DNA from 3 places in the Arthrobacter paludis genome. Region 3 is predicted to be linked to each of the others. Evidence: riboswitches for the same ligand, from Rfam matches in the RefSeq annotation. Region 3 holds a riboswitch; each other region holds the start of a gene.
The links. Region 3 has a riboswitch for thiamine pyrophosphate ahead of thiM (hydroxyethylthiazole kinase). Riboswitches for the same ligand answer to the same signal wherever they lie in the genome.

Region 1 (5,584 bases), on a different contig from region 3:
TGGGCCCCGATTCGCCTGTTGAGCTACGAACGGTTCCTTGATTCCCGCAATAACTGCCATCGATTCCGGGAAGACGGAAACAACGACGAACGATTGCATCGGCGGCGGGGGTGTGCGGCTGCCGGCCCGGTGTGGCCACGGTGCGGCCGTGCCCGGCGGCGGGAGGAGGGACCCCCGCGGCCGCAGACGTCCCGCCTACGCGAACGCGGTGACCAGCCAGCCGCCGTCGGCGTCGTGCGCGGGGGAGAGCTCGATGGTCTCGGCCGTCCCGTCGGAGAAGTGGATCGTGAACTGCCGGGTGTCGGCGCTGCCGCCGTCCCCGGCCTCGACGCGCTCGACCTCGCGGTCCACCAGGTACTGCTCGTTGGTGCCGGAGAACCCGGAGAGGAACTCCTCGCTCGCGTGCGGGGCCATCGCCTTGAGCCAGGCCTCCTTGCCGACCTCGGCGTTCGCGTAGGCCTCGGCGAACGCCGCGGCCACCGGCTCGGGCTCGCCGACCTTGGGCGTGCGGGACGCGGACGGGGCCTTGGGCGACGACGGCGCGGCCGACGACGCCGGGGCCGTCGCCGCCGGGGACTCCTCGGGCGGCACGGACTCCAGGGAGGGGCTCTCGGCGCGGGCGGTGTCCGTCGGCACGGGCTCGATGCTGGCCGACGCGCTCGCCGATGCCGACGGGGCGGCCGGGGCCGAGGATGCGGCCAACTCGGAGGCCGCCGGGTCCTCCGCGGCGCCGCCGCACGCCGACAGGCCGATCATCGCGGCGATCGCCACGCCGGTGGCTGCTGCGACCCGCCGGTGCGACTGGTTGTTTGCCCCCACGAAGGTGCCTTCCTCCCGGGCCCGGCACGCCGGGCCGCCGAATCCCGCCCGGCGTCCGGACGGTTTTGTGTCAAGGACAAGAGTACGGCCACGGACGCGCACGACATGCGCACGGTCATGCAAGGACATCCGCAGGGCCGGTTCCCATGTGGGACCGGATAAGGGACGATGGACGCATGCGCTTCCCCCGCCCCACGCCCGCGCGCAGGCGCCCGGCGACCCTCCTGGCCGCCGCCGCCCTGGGCCTCGCCCTCACCGCCGGCACGCTTCCGGCCGCGGCGGCGCCGCCGTCGTCCACCGCGTCCGGCCTCCAGGCCGCCGCCGTCGTCCCCGCCACGACCACCACCACGGCCGCGGCCGTGGAGCGGGACCCCAGCCAGCCCGGCGTGCTCGTGAACCGCCAGCACCCGCTGGTCCCGGTGCGGTTCGCGCCGGCGCTGCGCACCGCGCAGGGCAGCCACCAGCTCCAGCCCCAGGCCGCGTACGCGTTCCGGCTCATGGCCGCGGCCGCGCAGCGGGACGGGGTGGGGCTGCGGATCACGTCGTCGTACCGCTCGTACACGTACCAGCAGAACCTCTACACGAGCTACGTCGAGCGCTGGGGCCACGTCTACACCAACACCGTCTCCGCGCAGCCGGGGACCTCCGAGCACCAGACCGGGCTGGCAATCGACGTGGCCACCCCGGCCGGGGTCGTGTCGTGGATGCGGTACAACGCCCACAACTACGGCTTCATCCTGCGCTACCCGGACGGGCAGGCCCCCGTCACCGGGTACCGGTACGAGCCGTGGCACTACCGGTACGTGGGCACCACGATCGCCAAGGCCATGAAGGCGCAGCGCACGCCCACGCTCGAGCACCACTACGGGGGCGCCGAGCCGACCCCGGCGACCCGCTACGCGACCGTCGACGCCACCGTGCGCGCGTGGCCGGGGACGCAGTACCGGCTGGTGACGATCGTGCCCCGGGGGCACCGGACGCTGGCCACCGGCAAGGTCGCCCGCGGCTGGCACCAAGTCCGCTACGGGACGATGGTCGGCTGGGTGCCCTGGACGGCGCTGTCGGGGAAGCCGCCGGCGTAGCCCGGCCGGCCATCCCGTGACGGGTGTCACGGGATGCTAGGGTCGATGGCGTCCACACGGGAGCCCCACTGCAGGGGCTGAGATCGGGCTGATGCAGCCTGCGACCGTCGAACCTGCCCGGGTCATGCCGGCGAAGGAAGAGGAACCCCATCATGAGCACATCCGCTCAGCACGCCATCGCGCACGCCCACGACCCGGAGCACGGCCTCCGCGTCCCCGTCACGGAGATCCGCCTGGGCGACAGCCCCGGCGGCGCGCCGAACCCCCCGCTGCGGGTCTACCGGACGGAGGGTCCGGGCAGCGACCCGACCGTCGGCCTGCCGCCCCTGCGGCGGGACTGGATCGAGGGCCGCGGCGACGTCGAGGAGTACCGGGGACGGGAGCGCAACCTGCTCGACGACGGCCGCTCGGCGCTCCGGCGCGGCCAGGCGTCCGAGGAATGGAAGGGCGAACGCCCGGTGCCGCTGCGCTCCCGCGCGGGCCGGACCGCGACCCAGATGCACTACGCGCGGGCCGGGGTCGTGACCGAGGAGATGCGCTTCGCGGCGCTGCGGGAGAACTGCGACCCCGAGCTGGTCCGCTCCGAGGTCGCCGCCGGCCGGGCCATCATCCCGGTGAACGTCAACCACCCGGAGTCCGAGCCGATGGTCATCGGCAAGGCGTTCCTCGTCAAGATCAACGCCAACATCGGCAACTCCGCGGTCACCAGCTCCATCGCCGAGGAGGTGGACAAGATGCAGTGGGCCACGCGGTGGGGCGCCGACACCGTCATGGACCTGTCGACGGGCGACGACATCCACACCACCCGCGAGTGGATCATCCGCAACTCCCCGGTGCCGATCGGGACCGTGCCCATCTACCAGGCCCTCGAGAAGGTCAACGGCGAGGCCAACGCGCTGACCTGGGAGATCTTCCGCGACACGGTGATCGAGCAGTGCGAACAGGGCGTGGACTACATGACCATCCACGCCGGGGTGCTCCTGCGCTACGTGCCGCTCACGGCGGACCGGGTCACGGGCATCGTCTCCCGGGGCGGCTCGATCATGGCCGGGTGGTGCCTGGCGCACCACCGGGAGAACTTCCTCTACACGCACTTCGACGAGCTGTGCGAGATCTTCGCCCGCTACGACGTCGCGTTCTCCCTCGGCGACGGGCTGCGGCCCGGCTCGATCGCGGACGCCAACGACGCCGCCCAGTTCGCGGAACTGGACACGCTCGCCGAGCTCACCGAGCGGGCCTGGGCCCACGACGTCCAGGTCATGGTGGAGGGGCCCGGCCACATCCCCCTGCACCTGGTCCGGGAGAACGTCGAGCGGCAGCAGGAGCTGTGCAAGGGGGCGCCCTTCTACACGCTCGGCCCCCTCGTCACCGACGTCGCCCCGGGCTACGACCACATCACGTCCGCGATCGGCGCCACGGAGATCGCCCGGTACGGCACCGCCATGCTCTGCTACGTCACGCCGAAGGAGCACCTCGGCCTGCCGAACAAGGACGACGTGAAGACCGGCGTCATCACGTACAAGATCGCCGCGCACGCCGCCGACGTCGCCAAGGGGCACCCGGGCGCGACGGCCCGGGATGACGCCCTGTCCAAGGCGCGCTTCGAGTTCCGCTGGCGCGACCAGTTCGCGCTGTCGCTGGACCCGGAGACGGCCGAGGCGTTCCACGACGAGACGCTGCCCGCCGAACCCGCCAAGACCGCGCACTTCTGCTCGATGTGCGGCCCGAAGTTCTGCTCGATGCGCATCTCCCAGGACATCCGGGACCAGTTCGGCGGGGCCGCGGAGCAGGAGGCGATCGCCGGCATGCGGGACAAGGCCGCCGAGTTCCGGGCGGCCGGCGGCAAGGTCTACCTGCCCGCGCCGACGGTCGTCTGACCGAACCGGACGGGGCCTGCGGCCGGCGCGCCCCGCGCCGGCCGCGGGCCGCTACGCGCGCCCGGCCCGCAGCGCGAGCTCCAGCTCGAACCGCGCCTGCGGGTCCTCCAGCGCGTCCCCGAACAGCTCGCGCAGCTGGGTGAGCCGGTAGCCGACCGTCTGCGCGTGGATGCCCAGCTCCTGCGCGACCGGCGCCCGCTGCCCCCAGTGCCGCAGCCACGAGAGCAGCGTCTCCGCGAGCCGCTCGCGCTGGGCCGGCCGCAGGTCCTCCAGCGGGGCCAGCCGGCGCGCGGCCAGCTCGGCCACCGCCGTCGGCTCCGCCCCCAGCACCAGGGCCGCCAGGTGGTCCGACGCCCACAACGGCGACTCGTCCGGCCCGTCCCCGGGCGGCGTGAGCGACGCGGCCAGGACGGCCAACCGCAGCGAGTCCGCGGTCCGCTCCCAGCCGACCCCGGGGCCGACCACCGCGCGCCGCCCCTCCAGGGCGCGGGCGAGCTCGGCCCGCGCCGTCACGGGGGAGAGCACGGGGACGACGGCGACGGCGTCGGACTCGCGCTCGACGACCAGGACCCGCTGGCCCAGCCGCAGCCGCAGCCCGCCGGCGCGCTCCAGGGGGACGACGACGACGGCGAGGCGCGCGGGCAGCACCCAGTCCGCGGTGGTGGCGGCCCGGCGCAGGGCGGGCTCGTCGGCCCGGCCGGCCAGCAGCAGCTCCAGCAGCTCGTGCCGGCGCCGGTCCAGCTCGCCGGCCCGCTCCGACTGCTCGAACGCGTACGCGGCGGCGCTGACCGCGGAGAGCTCGTCGATGTACGCGAAGATGGACTCGCCCAGCGTCGCCACCACCTCGGGGCCCAGGCCGCGCCGCATCGACGCGTCGGCGAACAGCCGGAACGTCACGCGGGCGCCCGTGCGGTACGCGGCGAGCAGGGCATCCATGCTCCGGCCCTGCCGGAACTCCCCGCTGCCGAGCCCGGCCACCAGCAGCTCCGTCTCGGAGGACAGGGCGGGCCGGCGGGTGCCGGGCAGCTCCAGGAACTGGGCCAGCGCGCCCGCCACGCCCCGGCGCAGCCCGCGGCCGAAGCGGCCCTCGATCGGCAGCGCGTAGGCTGGGACCACGTTGGGCACGGTGGCGATGATCGCCTCGACGACGTCCGGGACGACCGGGGCCAGGGCCGCGGGGATCTCCCGCGGCAGGGACAGCCACGGAGGCTCGTAGGCGGCGGACTGGTTCTGCGGCATGAGGCCCCCATTTGTTTCCCGGCGATAGTTTTCCCGACTCGATTGTAGGCCGGGCGCGGAGAAACCTGATCTGCGGGGCCATAGGGTGGGAACATGTTCTCCAAGCTGCGCCCGCTAGCCCACGCAGCATCCCTGTTCACCACCCCGCTCCGCGTCGAGGACTTCCTGTCACTCGTCAACCCGGTCTACTCGGCGCGGCAGCTGCGCGGGGTCGTGACCTCCGTGGTCGCCGAAACCCCCGACTCCGCCACGATCTCCTTCCGCCCCGGCCGCGGGTGGAACCCGCACGAGGCCGGCCAGTGGGCCCGCATCGGCGTCGAGGTCGACGGCGTGCGCCACTGGCGCTCCTACTCCCTCGCCACGGCCGCCGGGCGGGACCCGGCCATCACCGTCACCGACGTCGGCAGCGTCTCCCGCGCCCTCGTCCGGGACACGGCCCCCGGAGACGTCCTGTTCCTGGCCCCGCCGCAGGGTGACTTCACGCTCCCCGAGCACCCGCGCCGCCTGCTGATGCTCACCGCGGGCAGCGGCATCACGCCCGTCATGTCGATGGTCCGCACGCTGGTG
Region 2 (5,584 bases), on a different contig from region 3:
AGGCCCTGATCCTCACGGCCATCGTCATCACGTTCGCGGTCACGGCGTTCGTGCTGGCGATCATCTACCGCTCCTGGGTCATCGCCCGCCGCGACGAGGTCGTGGACGACGTCGAGGACCGCCGCGTCGCCGAGCAGCCCACCTTCGACGCCGAGGAGGACGCGCCCATCGAGGCCGACACCACCGAGTTCACCGACGACTCCGCCCCGGTGCCGGCGGGCGTCGGGGCGGCCGCCCGGGCGCGGGGCCCCGAGGAGCGGGCCCACGACGAGGAACGCGCCGGGAGCTTGGACGAACGGCGGAACAAGGAGGCCCGGAACCCGTGATCCCCGCCGCCGTCTCCCTCGCCCCGCTCGCGGTCGCGCTGCCGATCTTCGGCGCGGCCCTGGCGTTCGTCCTGCGCCGGCGCGTGGGCCTGCAGCGCGCCACGACCATCATGGCGCTCGTCATGACCCTGGTCCTCGAGTCCGCGATGCTGGTCAGCGCCTGGCGCCACGGCGCGCAGGCCGTGGTGCTGGGCGGGTGGGCGCCCCCGTTCGGGATCTCCATGGTCGTGGACGAGTTCTCCGCCCTGATGCTCGTCGTGTCCACCGCCGTGAGCCTCGCGGTGCTCGTCTACGCCACGGGCCAGGGCATGGCCGACGGCGACGAGGAGGGGCCCGTCTCCGTGTTCCACCCGACGTTCCTGATCCTCGTCGCCGGCGTCTCGAACGCGTTCCTGGCCGGCGACCTGTTCAACCTGTTCGTCGGCTTCGAGATCCTGCTGACCGCCTCCTACGTGCTGCTCACGCTCGGGGGCACGACGGCGAGGATCCGCGCCGGCGTCACATACACCGTCGTGTCCGTCCTCTCGTCGATGCTGTTCCTGACCGCCATCGGGATGGTCTACGCGGCGACGGGGACCGTGAACCTGGCGGACCTGGCCGGCAAGCTCGCGGAGCTGCCGGAGGGAACGCAGGTGATCCTGCACGTGATGCTCCTCGTGGGCTTCGGCATCAAGGCCGCCGTCTTCCCGCTCTCGTTCTGGCTGCCGGACTCGTACCCGACGGCCCCGGCCCCTGTGACCGCCGTGTTCGCGGGCCTGCTCACCAAGGTCGGCATCTACGCGCTCGTGCGCACCGAGACGCTCCTGTTCCCGGGCGACACGCTGAACCCGGTCCTGATGGTCGCCGCCCTCCTGACGATGCTCGTCGGGATCCTTGGCGCCGTCGCCCAGTCCGACCTCAAGCGCCTGCTGTCCTTCACGCTGACGAGCCACATCGGCTTCATGGTGTTCGGCCTGGCCATGGGCAACCGGGCGGCGCTGGGGGCCACCGTGTACTACGTCGCCCACCACATCATCGTGCAGACCGCCCTGTTCCTCGTCACCGGCCTCATCGAGCGCCGGGCGGGCACGTCGGACGTCGACCGCCTGGGCGCCCTGGCCCGCCTGTCCCCGGTCCTGGCCGTCCTGTACTTCGTCCCGGCCATGAACCTGGGCGGGATCCCGCCGTTCTCCGGCTTCCTGGGCAAGCTCGGGCTGCTGCAGGGCGGCATCGAGCTCGGCACGCCCCTGGCCTGGGTGCTGCTGGCCGGGTCGCTGGCCACGTCGCTGCTCACGCTGCTCGCCGTCGCCCGCGTCTGGAACCGCGCGTTCTGGCGCAAGGCCGAGGACGCGGAGGACCCCGACCCGCTGCTGCTGGTCGCGGCGTCCGACGGCGGCCGCGTCACCACGTACGAGCACGTCGCCAACTTCCCGGCCAGCCGCTTCAGCGACCGCGGCGACACGGCGGTGCTCCCGCGCACGATGGTGCTGGCCACCGGGGCCCTGGTCGTGCTCGGGGTGGCCCTGACGTTCTTCGCGGGCCCGCTGTTCCAACTCAGCGACCAGGCGGCGGTCGCCATGCTCGAACGCGCCCCGTACATCGAGTCCGTCCTCGGCACCGCGGCGAGGGGAGGCACGCCATGAGCCCCGCCCGCGCCTCCGGCATCGGCACCGGGGCAACCGGCGCCGAGGGGCACCGCCGGCGCCGCCGCCCCCGCCTGGTCGTCGAACTCCCGCTGCTCGTCTGGATGACCCTGCTCTGGGGGGCCGCGTGGATGGACTTCTCCGCCGGCAACCTGCTCTTCGGCCTGCTGCTCTCCCTGGGAATCGTGTCCGTGTTCCGCCTGCCGCCCGTGGAGTTGGGCGGCCGGTTCAACCCGGCCCGGGCCGTGGTGTTCGCCCTGCGGTTCGTGTGGGACGTCGCGGTCGCGAGCTTCGTCGTCCTGGGCGTCGCCGTGTTCAAGGGCCCGCGCGTGCGCAACGCCGTCGTCGGGGTGCAGCTGCGCAGCCGGGAGGACCTGATGACCACCGTGCTGGGCCACGTGCTCACGCTCATCCCGGGCTCGTTCGTCGTCGAGGTGGACCGGCCGCACGCCACGCTCTACCTGCACGTCCTCAACGTGGAGACGCCCGCGGACGCCGAGCACTTCCGCCAGACCGTCCGCGACACGGAGGCCCGGCTCATCGAGGTCATGGGAACCCCCCGGGAGCTCGCGGAATTGCGGGCCGAACGGACCCCGACGAAGGAGGGAACCCCGTGATCATGACCGTCGCCGCCTGGACCGCAGGCGTCCTGCTGGCACTCGCGCTGCTGTTTGCCATCGTGCGCGTGTGGCGGGGGCCGTCGATCCTCGAGCGCGTGCTGGCCGTCGACGTGATCCTCGCGATCGTCATCGCCGCCCTGTGCGTCGACATGGCGGTCTCGGGACACCTGAACCACCTGGCGTTCGTCATTGTCGCCGCGGGCACGGCGTTCATCGGCTCGGTCACCGTCTCCCGCTACGTCACGGACCGGAGGCAGTAGATGGACGCCACGACCCTCGACAGCTTCCTCGACGACGCCGCCGCCGCCTGCCTGGTCGTCGGGGCGCTCATGAACGCGGCCGCCGGCATCGGCCTCCTGCGCTTCCCCGACCTGCTCTCGCGCATGCACGCCGCGACGAAACCGCAGGTGCTGGGGCTCCTGCTCCTCCTGGCCGCGGTCGCCCTGCAGAACCGTTCCCTGGCCGCGGTGCCCGCGCTGCTCGTGGTGTGGCTGCTGCAGCTGCTGACGTCGCCGGTCAGCGCGCACATGGTCGGGCGGGCCGGCTACCGGACCAAGCACCTCAAGCCGGAGACGCTCGTCGTGGACGACCTCGCCGAGGTCGTCGCCCGGGCCCAGGACGGGGGCGACGGGCACGGTCCGCCAGTGGCCCACGACGGGGCCGCGCACGACGGCCAGTCGCCGGCGGGCGCCGACGCCGCGGCCGCACACGGCGGGACGGAGCAGGCGAAGCGGCGGGTCGCGGACCCGCACCGCCCAGACGCGGGGAGCTAGACCTCGTCCATCGAGGCCATGTAGCGGGCGACGCCGCGCTGGGCTGCCCGGTTGCCGAGCACGCGCACGACGGCGCCGACGATCGCCGACACCGTCGCGAAGGCCACCGTCTGCCGCACGGACGCCTCCGCGAGCGTGTCCAGGTCCGCCGCCTTGGGCGGCTTCTTCCCCGTGATCCCGGTCCACAGGAAGTCCAGGGACTTCGCGGCGGCCACGCCAAGGCCGATCGAGACGAGCGATCCGATGAGCTTCAAGACGGGGTTCACGAAAGGGTCCTCTTCCCTCGGGGGCGCTGTCCCGCCCAGCATAACGGCTGGGGTAGAATGTGCGGACCGTAACCAACGACAGGGGAGCGTCGCGGACCCGCAGGGCCCGCAGGAACGCTGAGAGTGCGCACCGGCGCAGACCCTCGAACCTGATCCGGCTAGTACCGGCGATAGGGAGTCGAGTTCTCGGGGCGGCCGCCACCGTGCGCGCACCGCCTCCCCCTCCTTGCACAAGGAGGAAACCATGGCCACCACCACCGCAACGCCCGCCCGCCGCTCGTGGCGCGTCGTCGACATCGTCGTCGGCGCCCTGCTCGCCGTCGCCGGCGGCGTCCTGTTCTGGGTCTGGTCGAACGGCGTCTACCCGCCGCTGTCCGTCGGCCTCACCGCCGCCTACGCCCCCCTGGCCGGGCTGCTGTCCGGCGGCTGGGTCCTGCCCGCAGTCCTGGGCGGCCTGGTGATCCGCAAGCCGGGCGCCGCCCTGTTCGTGGAGACGGTCGCCGCGACCGGGGAGCTGCTCATGGGCTCGCCGTACGGGACCACCGTCCTGGTGTCCGGCATCGTGCAGGGCCTGGGCGCGGAGCTGGTCATCGCCGCGTTCCGCTACCGCCGCTTCACGCTGCCCGTCGCCCTGCTGGCCGGCACCGGGGCGGGCCTGGCCATGGGCCTGAACGACTGCTTCTCCCCGTGGGGCTGGAACATCGCGTACGGGCTCGGCGACAAGTTCGCCTACATGGCCTGCACGTCCTTGTCCGGCGCCGTGATCGCCGGCCTGCTGTCGTGGATCGCGACCCGCGGGCTGTCGCGGACCGGGGCGCTGTCCGCGTTCGCGTCGCGCCGCGCCGCCTCCGAGCCCGTCCTCTGAGCGTGGGCGCCGCGCACGCGGCGACGGCCGGGCGCGTCCGCCCCGCCGGGATCGCCGCCGAGGGATGGGGCTGGCGCCACGCGGGCCGGCCGGACCCCGCCGTCGCGGGCCTGGACCTGCGCATTGAACCGGGGGAGAAGGTGTTGCTGATCGGCCCGTCCGGGGCGGGGAAGTCGACGCTGCTGCACGCCCTGGCGGGCGTGTTGGGGGACGACGGCGAGGCCGAGGAAACCGGCAGCCTGCGGATCGACGGGGGACACCCCCGCGCCGAACGCGGCCGCGCGGGCCTCATGCAGCAGGACCCGGAGACCCAGGTCGTCCTCGGGCGCGTGGGCGACGACGTCGCCTTCGGGGCCGAGAACCTCGCCGTGCCGCCGGCCCGGATCTGGGACCGCGTCCGCGCCGCCCTGGCGGCCGTCGGCCTCGGCCACCTGCCCCTGGACCACCCGTCGTCGGCCCTGTCCGGGGGGCAGAAGCAGCGGCTCGCCCTGGCCGGCATCCTGGCCATGCGCCCGGGGCTGATCCTGCTCGACGAGCCGACGGCCAACCTCGACCCCGCCGGCGTGCTGGAGGTCCGCGACGCCGTCGTGCGCACGGCCGAGGAGACCGGGGCGACGCTGCTGGTCGTGGAGCACCGGGTCGCCGTGTGGCAGGACGCCGTCGACCGCGTCGTCGTCCTCGCGCCCGGCGGGGCCGGACACCCGGGCGGTGTCCTGGCCGACGGCCCGCCCGGGGCCGTGCTCGGCCGGAACGGGGCGTCCCTGGCCGCGGCCGGGGTCTGGGTGCCCGGGCACGCGCCCGCCGTCCGCCCGCGCTCGACCGCGGGGACCGGGCCCGCGCTGCTGGCCGCCCGGGACCTGGCCGTGGCGCGCGGACGCGGTACGCGCCGCCGGCCCGCCGTTCCCGCGGCCGCCGGCCTGGCCGCGGACGTCCCCGCGGGCGGGGCGCTGGCCGTCACCGGCCCGAATGGGGCGGGCAAGTCGACGTTCGCGCTGACGCTGGCCGGCCTCCTGGAGCCCCTCGCCGGGACCGTCGAGGCGGCGGACGCCCTGCGCCGGCCGGTGCCCGGAGACCGCGGGCGGGCCTCCCGCGCCGTCGGGCCCCACCCGCAC
Region 3 (5,584 bases):
ACGTCGGCCCTCGCGGACGCGCCGATCCCGCCCGAGGGGGTCCCCCGGCTGACCCGCCTGACCCGGACGTTCCTGGAGCGCGCCCTGCGGCGCCCGGAATCGCGCCGCCGGTGGGCGGCCGAGACCATCCGGAAGATCGCCGAGGACTGCCGGGCCCAGTGGGGGCGCTGGGACGTGGTGCTCACGCCGGCCATGGCGCAGCCGCCCCGGCCGGTCGGGCACTTCACGGCGCACGCCGCGGACGACGACTACCGCCTGCAGTGCCAGTACACGCCGTTCACGTCCATGGTGAACGTGGCCGGCCTGCCCGCGGTCACCGTCCCGACGGCGACCTCCGGCGACGGGCTGTCGATGGGCGTCCAGCTCATCGGCCGGGCCGGGTCGGAGGCGGACCTCCTGGCGCTGGCCGCCCAGATCCACCTGGCCTGAGCGGCCCGCCCGCGTGCGCGGCGCCTACGCCTCGAAGCCCTGCTCGAAGCCCTGCTCGAAACCCTGCTCGATGCCGCCCACGGACCCGGCGACCGCGAGGAAGAACACCAGGGCGACGATGGCCAGCACCGTCAGGGCCAGGACGAGGTAGCCCATGACCAGGCCGGCGATGGCCATGCCGCGGGCCGCCGGTTCGCGGCGCAGGGACAGGTGCCCCAGCACGACTGCCGCGACCTGCGGGGCCAGGAACGAGCCGAACGTCACGATTCCGGCGATGCCGCACACCAGGGCGATGATCCCCAGGGTCTTGGGCTCCTGCGGGGGCAGCGCGCCGTAGCCGTAGGGGGCCGGCTGTCCCGGGTACGGCTGCTGGCCGGGCGGCGCCTGGTGCCAGGAGGCCGGCTCCTGACCGTACTGCGCCGGCTGGCCGGCCGCGGCCGGCGGTCCCTGCGGCGCCGGGGCCGCATAGGGGTTCGCTGGCCGGTCGTAGGCGTTCGCGGGCCGGTCGCCCCCGCCGGCCGGGCCGCCGGACCACGAGGGGTGGTGCGGGTCGCTGAAGGGGCGCTGGCGGTCCCCCGGGTCGTTGGGATTCATCCCCTGTTCGGACATGCCCCCAGTCTAGGCGTGGCCGTCCCCCGCCGGCCCCGCGTGAACGGGGGCCGAACGCCGGGCGGCGCCCCGCGTGAACGGCGGGCGAACGGTCCCGCGGACCGGACGTGGCGGACGCAACATGGCGTCCCACTGCCCCGCCGCGGGCGGCGCTTCTGCCAAGCTGGGCACATGGCCGAGAACCGCGCGGGGACCCCCGCACTCCCCGAGGACCTCATCGACGTGGACGCCGTGCGCTCGGCGTACTTCGACACCGCCCCCGACCCGGCCGATCCGGCGCAGCGCGTCGCGTTCGGCACCTCGGGCCACCGCGGCCGGTCGCTGGAAGGGTCCTTCAACGAGCGCCACATCGCCGCCATCACGCAGGCGATCGTCGAGTACCGCGCCGGGCAGGGGACCACCGGCCCGCTGTTCCTGGGCAAGGACACGCACGCCCTGTCCGACCCGGCGCACGACACCGCACTGGAGGTGCTGGCCGGCAACGGCGTGCGGGTGCTCGTCGACGCGCGCAACGCGTGGACCCCGACGCCCGCGCTCTCCCACGCGATCCTCGCGCACAACCGCGGCGGGGCCGCGGACCGGGCGGACGGCATCGTCGTGACGCCGTCCCACAACCCGCCCGCCGACGGCGGCTTCAAGTACAACCCGCCCCACGGGGGACCGGCGGACTCCGACGCGACCGGGTGGATCGCCGCGCGCGCCAACGAGCTCCTCGAGCGGAATCTGGACGGCGTCCGCCGCGCACCGCTGGACAGGGCCCGCGCGGCCGAGACGACCGGGACGTACGACTTCCTGGCCGCCTACGTCGACGACCTGCCCTCCGTCCTGGACCTGGACGCCATCCGCTCGGCCGGCGTGCGCATCGGGGCGGACCCGATGGGCGGGGCCTCGGTCGACTACTGGGCGGCGATCGCGGAGCGGCACCGGCTGGACCTGACGGTCGTGAACCCGCGCGTGGACCCCCGCTGGTCCTTCATGACCCTGGATTGGGACGGGAAGATCCGCATGGACTGCTCCTCCCCCGCCGCCATGGCCTCGCTGGTCGCCCAGCGCGAGGCTTTCGACATCGCCACCGGCAACGACGCGGACGCCGACCGCCACGGGATTGTCACCCCGGACGCCGGGCTGATGAACCCGAACCACTACCTCGCCGTCGCGATCGACTACCTGTACCGCCACCGCGACGGCTGGCCGGCCGCGGCCGGCGTCGGCAAGACGCTGGTGAGCTCGTCGATGATCGACCGGGTGGCCGCGTCGCTGGGCCGGACCCTCGTCGAGGTCCCGGTCGGCTTCAAGTGGTTCGTCCCCGGCCTGCTCGACGGGACCGGCGTGTTCGGGGGCGAGGAGTCCGCCGGCGCGAGCTTCGTCCGCCGGGACGGCACCCCGTGGACGACGGACAAGGACGGGATCCTGCTGGCGCTGTTGGCCTCGGAGATCCAGGCCGTCACGGGCCGCTCCCCCAGCCGCCGCTACGCCGAGCTGGCGGACGAGTTCGGAGCGCCGGCCTACGCGCGCATCGACGCGCCGGCGACCCGGGAGCAGAAGGCCGCCCTCGGCCGGCTTTCGGCCACGGACGTCACCGCCACGGAGCTCGCCGGGGAACCGATCACGGCCAAGCTCACGGCGGCGCCCGGCAACGGCGCCCCGATCGGCGGGCTGAAGGTCACCACCGACAGCGCGTGGTTCGCCGCCCGGCCCTCCGGGACCGAGGACGTCTACAAGATCTACGCGGAGTCCTTCCGCGGGCCGGAGCACCTGGGCCTCGTGCAGCAGGAGGCCAAGCGGCTCGTGGACACGGTGATCGGCGGCTAGGGCCCGACCGGGGGGCCGAAACGACCGCCGCGGCGGACGCCGGCCCCCGATACGCGGGAAGGGCCCCCGAACGGGAGGGCCCTTCCTGCTGAGCGCGCCGGAGGCGGCGCGTGCTAGTTCAGCTCGGCGCCGACCGGCTGCGCCGCGGACGCGAGGCCGGCGAGCACGCCCGCGACCTGGCCCACGACCTCGGAGTCGTCCTTCGGGTGGGTCTCGGCGAAGCGCACGAGCGAGCCCGGGATGGACAGCTTGACGTCCTCGAGGACCTTCGCGCCGGCGATGCCGACGGCCTTGCGGGCCTCGTCCTGGGCCCAGACGCCGCCGTACTGCCCGAACGCCGTGCCGATCACCGCGGCCGGCTTGCCGGAGACGGCGCCGGCGCCGAAGGGGCGGGACAGCCAGTCGATCGCGTTCTTCAGCACGGCCGGCATGGTGCCGTTGTACTCCGGGGAGACCAGCAGCAGGGCGTCGGCCTCGGCCGCGGCGGCGCGCAGCTCGGCGGCGGCGGCCGGAACCTGGCCCTCGACGTCGATGTCCTCGTTATAGAACGGCAGGTTCTCGATGCCCTCGTAGACGGTCACGGCGACGCCCTCGGGGGCGTTGGCGGCCGTGGCCTCGGCGAGCTGGCGATTGGTGGAGCCGGCGCGGAGGGAACCGACGAGGGTCAGGACGGTGGTGGCCAAGTGCGTCTCCTGGAAGTTCGGGGTTGATGTGTCAATGATCCCAACGGGAGGCGCCGCCGAACGATTCCCGCCGCGGCCCGTGATCTGCGCCACTTGCCGCATCGGGTAGGCTCGAGGGCACCGACACGGGGTGTCCCTGCGCGCAGGGACTGAGATGAGACCCGGAGAACCTGATCTAGCTAGCACTAGCGGAGGGATGTCGCGCATGGATTCCTTGGCGCCCCCACACCCGACCCCCGCACTGGCCGGGGAGGCCCTGGCGCGGCTGCGCGCCACGACCCCCCTGGTCCAGTGCCTGACCAATTCCGTCGTCGTGAACTTCACGGCGAACGTCCTGCTCGCGGCCGGGGCCGCGCCGGCGATGGTGGACGTCGCGGGCGAGGCGGGCGAGTTCGCCGGCCTCGCCTCGGCCGTCCTCGTGAACCTGGGGACCCCCGCCGACGGCCAGCGCGCCGCGATGTCCGAGGCCGTCCGCGCGGCCCACGCGGCCGGGACGCCGTGGGTCCTGGATCCCGTCGCGGCCGGCGCGGTCGGACTGCGCACCCGGTTCGCCCGCGAGCTGCTCGGCTGCGGCCCCGCCGTCGTGCGCGGCAACGCCTCCGAGATCCTGGCCCTCTCCGGCGCGGGCGCGGGAGGCCGGGGTGTGGACGCGACGGACGCGGTGGACGCCGCGGCCGACGCCGCCGCCGGCCTCGCCCGGACCACGGGCGCCGTCGTCGCCGTCTCCGGACCCACGGACCTCGTCACCGACGGCACGCGCGCCGCGCGCGTCGGCGGCGGGACCGAACTCCTCACGCGCGTCACGGGTGGCGGGTGCGCCCTCGGGGCCCTCGTGGCCGCGTTCACGGCGGCCGCCGGCGATCCGTTCGCGGGCACCGTCGCCGCGCACTCCTTCTACTCCGTGGCCGCCGAGGCGGCCGCGGCGACCGCGGACGGCCCCGGCAGCTTCGCCGTCGCGCTCCTCGACACCCTCGCCTCCACCACCCCGGAGGACCTCACCGACAAGGCGGACCTGGCATGACGCAGCACTTCACCCACACCCGGTTCGACCTCGGCACCTACGTCGTGGTCGACTCCAACAGCACGGCCGGGCGGCCCCTGGCCGACGTCGCCGTGGCGGCGGTCGACGGCGGCGCCACCATGGTCCAGCTGCGCTGCAAGGACCTGTCCGCCCGGGACTTCCTGGCGGCCACCATGGAATCGGCCCGCCGGATCGCCGGCCGGGCCGCCCTGCTGGTGAACGACCGGGTCGACGTCTACCTCGCGGCCCGGGCCGCGGGCGCCGCCGTCGACGGCGTCCACATCGGCCAGACGGACCTGCCCGCGGACGCCGTGCGCGCCCTGGTCGGCCCGGACGCCATCCTGGGCCTCAGCTCCAGCAAGCTGCCCCAGCTCGAGGCCCTGGCCGCCCTCCCGGCGGACACCGTGTCCTACCTGGGCAGCGGCGCCGTCCGGCCCACCCCGACGAAGAAGGACCACCCGGAGCCGCTCGGGTTCGACGGGCTGGCCCGGTTCGTGGCCGCCGCCCCGCTGCCGTGCGTCGCCATCGGCGGCCTCGGCGCCGGCGACGCCGCCGACGTCGCGGCCGCGGGCGCCGCGGGCCTCGCGGTCGTGCGGGCGGTGTGCGCCGCCGAGGACCCCGCCGCGGCCGCCAGCGCGCTGCGCGCCGAATGGATTGCCGCCGCGTCCCCGGTGACCGCCCCGTGAGCGCGCGCGTCCCCAACGTCCTGTCCATCGCCGGCTCCGACCCCTCGGGCGGCGCCGGGATCCAGGCCGACCTGAAGTCCATCGCCGCGTGCGGCGGCTACGGCATGGCCGCCGTCACCGCCCTGACGGCCCAGAACACCCGCCACGTCGCCGGCGTCCACGTCCCGCCGGCCGGGTTCCTCACCGAGCAGCTGGAGACCCTGGCCGCGGACGTCCGGATCGACGCCGTGAAGATCGGGATGCTGGCGACGGAGGAGGTGGCCGACGCGGTCGGCGCGTGGCTGCGCGGGCTGCCGCAGCCGCGCCCCGCCGTCGTGCTGGACCCCGTCCTCGTCGCGACCAGC

Region 1: linked by a shared signal. The riboswitch ahead of thiC (phosphomethylpyrimidine synthase ThiC) and the one ahead of thiM (hydroxyethylthiazole kinase) in region 3 are both predicted to bind thiamine pyrophosphate.
Region 2: linked by a shared signal. The riboswitch ahead of AC1Q5D_RS00570 (ECF transporter S component) and the one ahead of thiM (hydroxyethylthiazole kinase) in region 3 are both predicted to bind thiamine pyrophosphate.

What each region holds. Positions count from the first base shown of each region.
Region 1 covers NZ_JBXAEW010000009.1:113,162-118,745, forward strand. The annotation lists gene AC1Q5D_RS09395 (hypothetical protein) at 196-819, opposite strand; gene AC1Q5D_RS09400 (D-alanyl-D-alanine carboxypeptidase family protein) at 996-1,901, shown strand; TPP riboswitch at 1,948-2,057, shown strand; gene thiC (phosphomethylpyrimidine synthase ThiC) at 2,054-3,778, shown strand; gene AC1Q5D_RS09410 (PucR family transcriptional regulator) at 3,830-5,017, opposite strand; gene AC1Q5D_RS09415 (ferredoxin reductase) at 5,111-5,584, shown strand, end outside.
Region 2 covers NZ_JBXAEW010000001.1:106,227-111,810, reverse strand. The annotation lists gene AC1Q5D_RS00600 (Na(+)/H(+) antiporter subunit C) at 1-326, shown strand, start outside; gene AC1Q5D_RS00595 (Na+/H+ antiporter subunit D) at 323-1,948, shown strand; gene AC1Q5D_RS00590 (Na+/H+ antiporter subunit E) at 1,945-2,565, shown strand; gene AC1Q5D_RS00585 (MrpF/PhaF family protein) at 2,568-2,828, shown strand; gene mnhG (monovalent cation/H(+) antiporter subunit G) at 2,829-3,341, shown strand; gene AC1Q5D_RS00575 (DUF4235 domain-containing protein) at 3,338-3,607, opposite strand; TPP riboswitch at 3,678-3,801, shown strand; gene AC1Q5D_RS00570 (ECF transporter S component) at 3,852-4,472, shown strand; gene AC1Q5D_RS00565 (ABC transporter ATP-binding protein) at 4,469-5,584, shown strand, end outside.
Region 3 covers NZ_JBXAEW010000019.1:29,092-34,675, forward strand. The annotation lists gene AC1Q5D_RS15040 (amidase) at 1-429, shown strand, start outside; gene AC1Q5D_RS15045 (DUF4190 domain-containing protein) at 454-1,038, opposite strand; gene pgm (phosphoglucomutase (alpha-D-glucose-1,6-bisphosphate-dependent)) at 1,210-2,850, shown strand; gene AC1Q5D_RS15055 (NAD(P)H-dependent oxidoreductase) at 2,964-3,533, opposite strand; TPP riboswitch at 3,650-3,747, shown strand; gene thiM (hydroxyethylthiazole kinase) at 3,739-4,554, shown strand; gene thiE (thiamine phosphate synthase) at 4,551-5,240, shown strand; gene thiD (bifunctional hydroxymethylpyrimidine kinase/phosphomethylpyrimidine kinase) at 5,237-5,584, shown strand, end outside.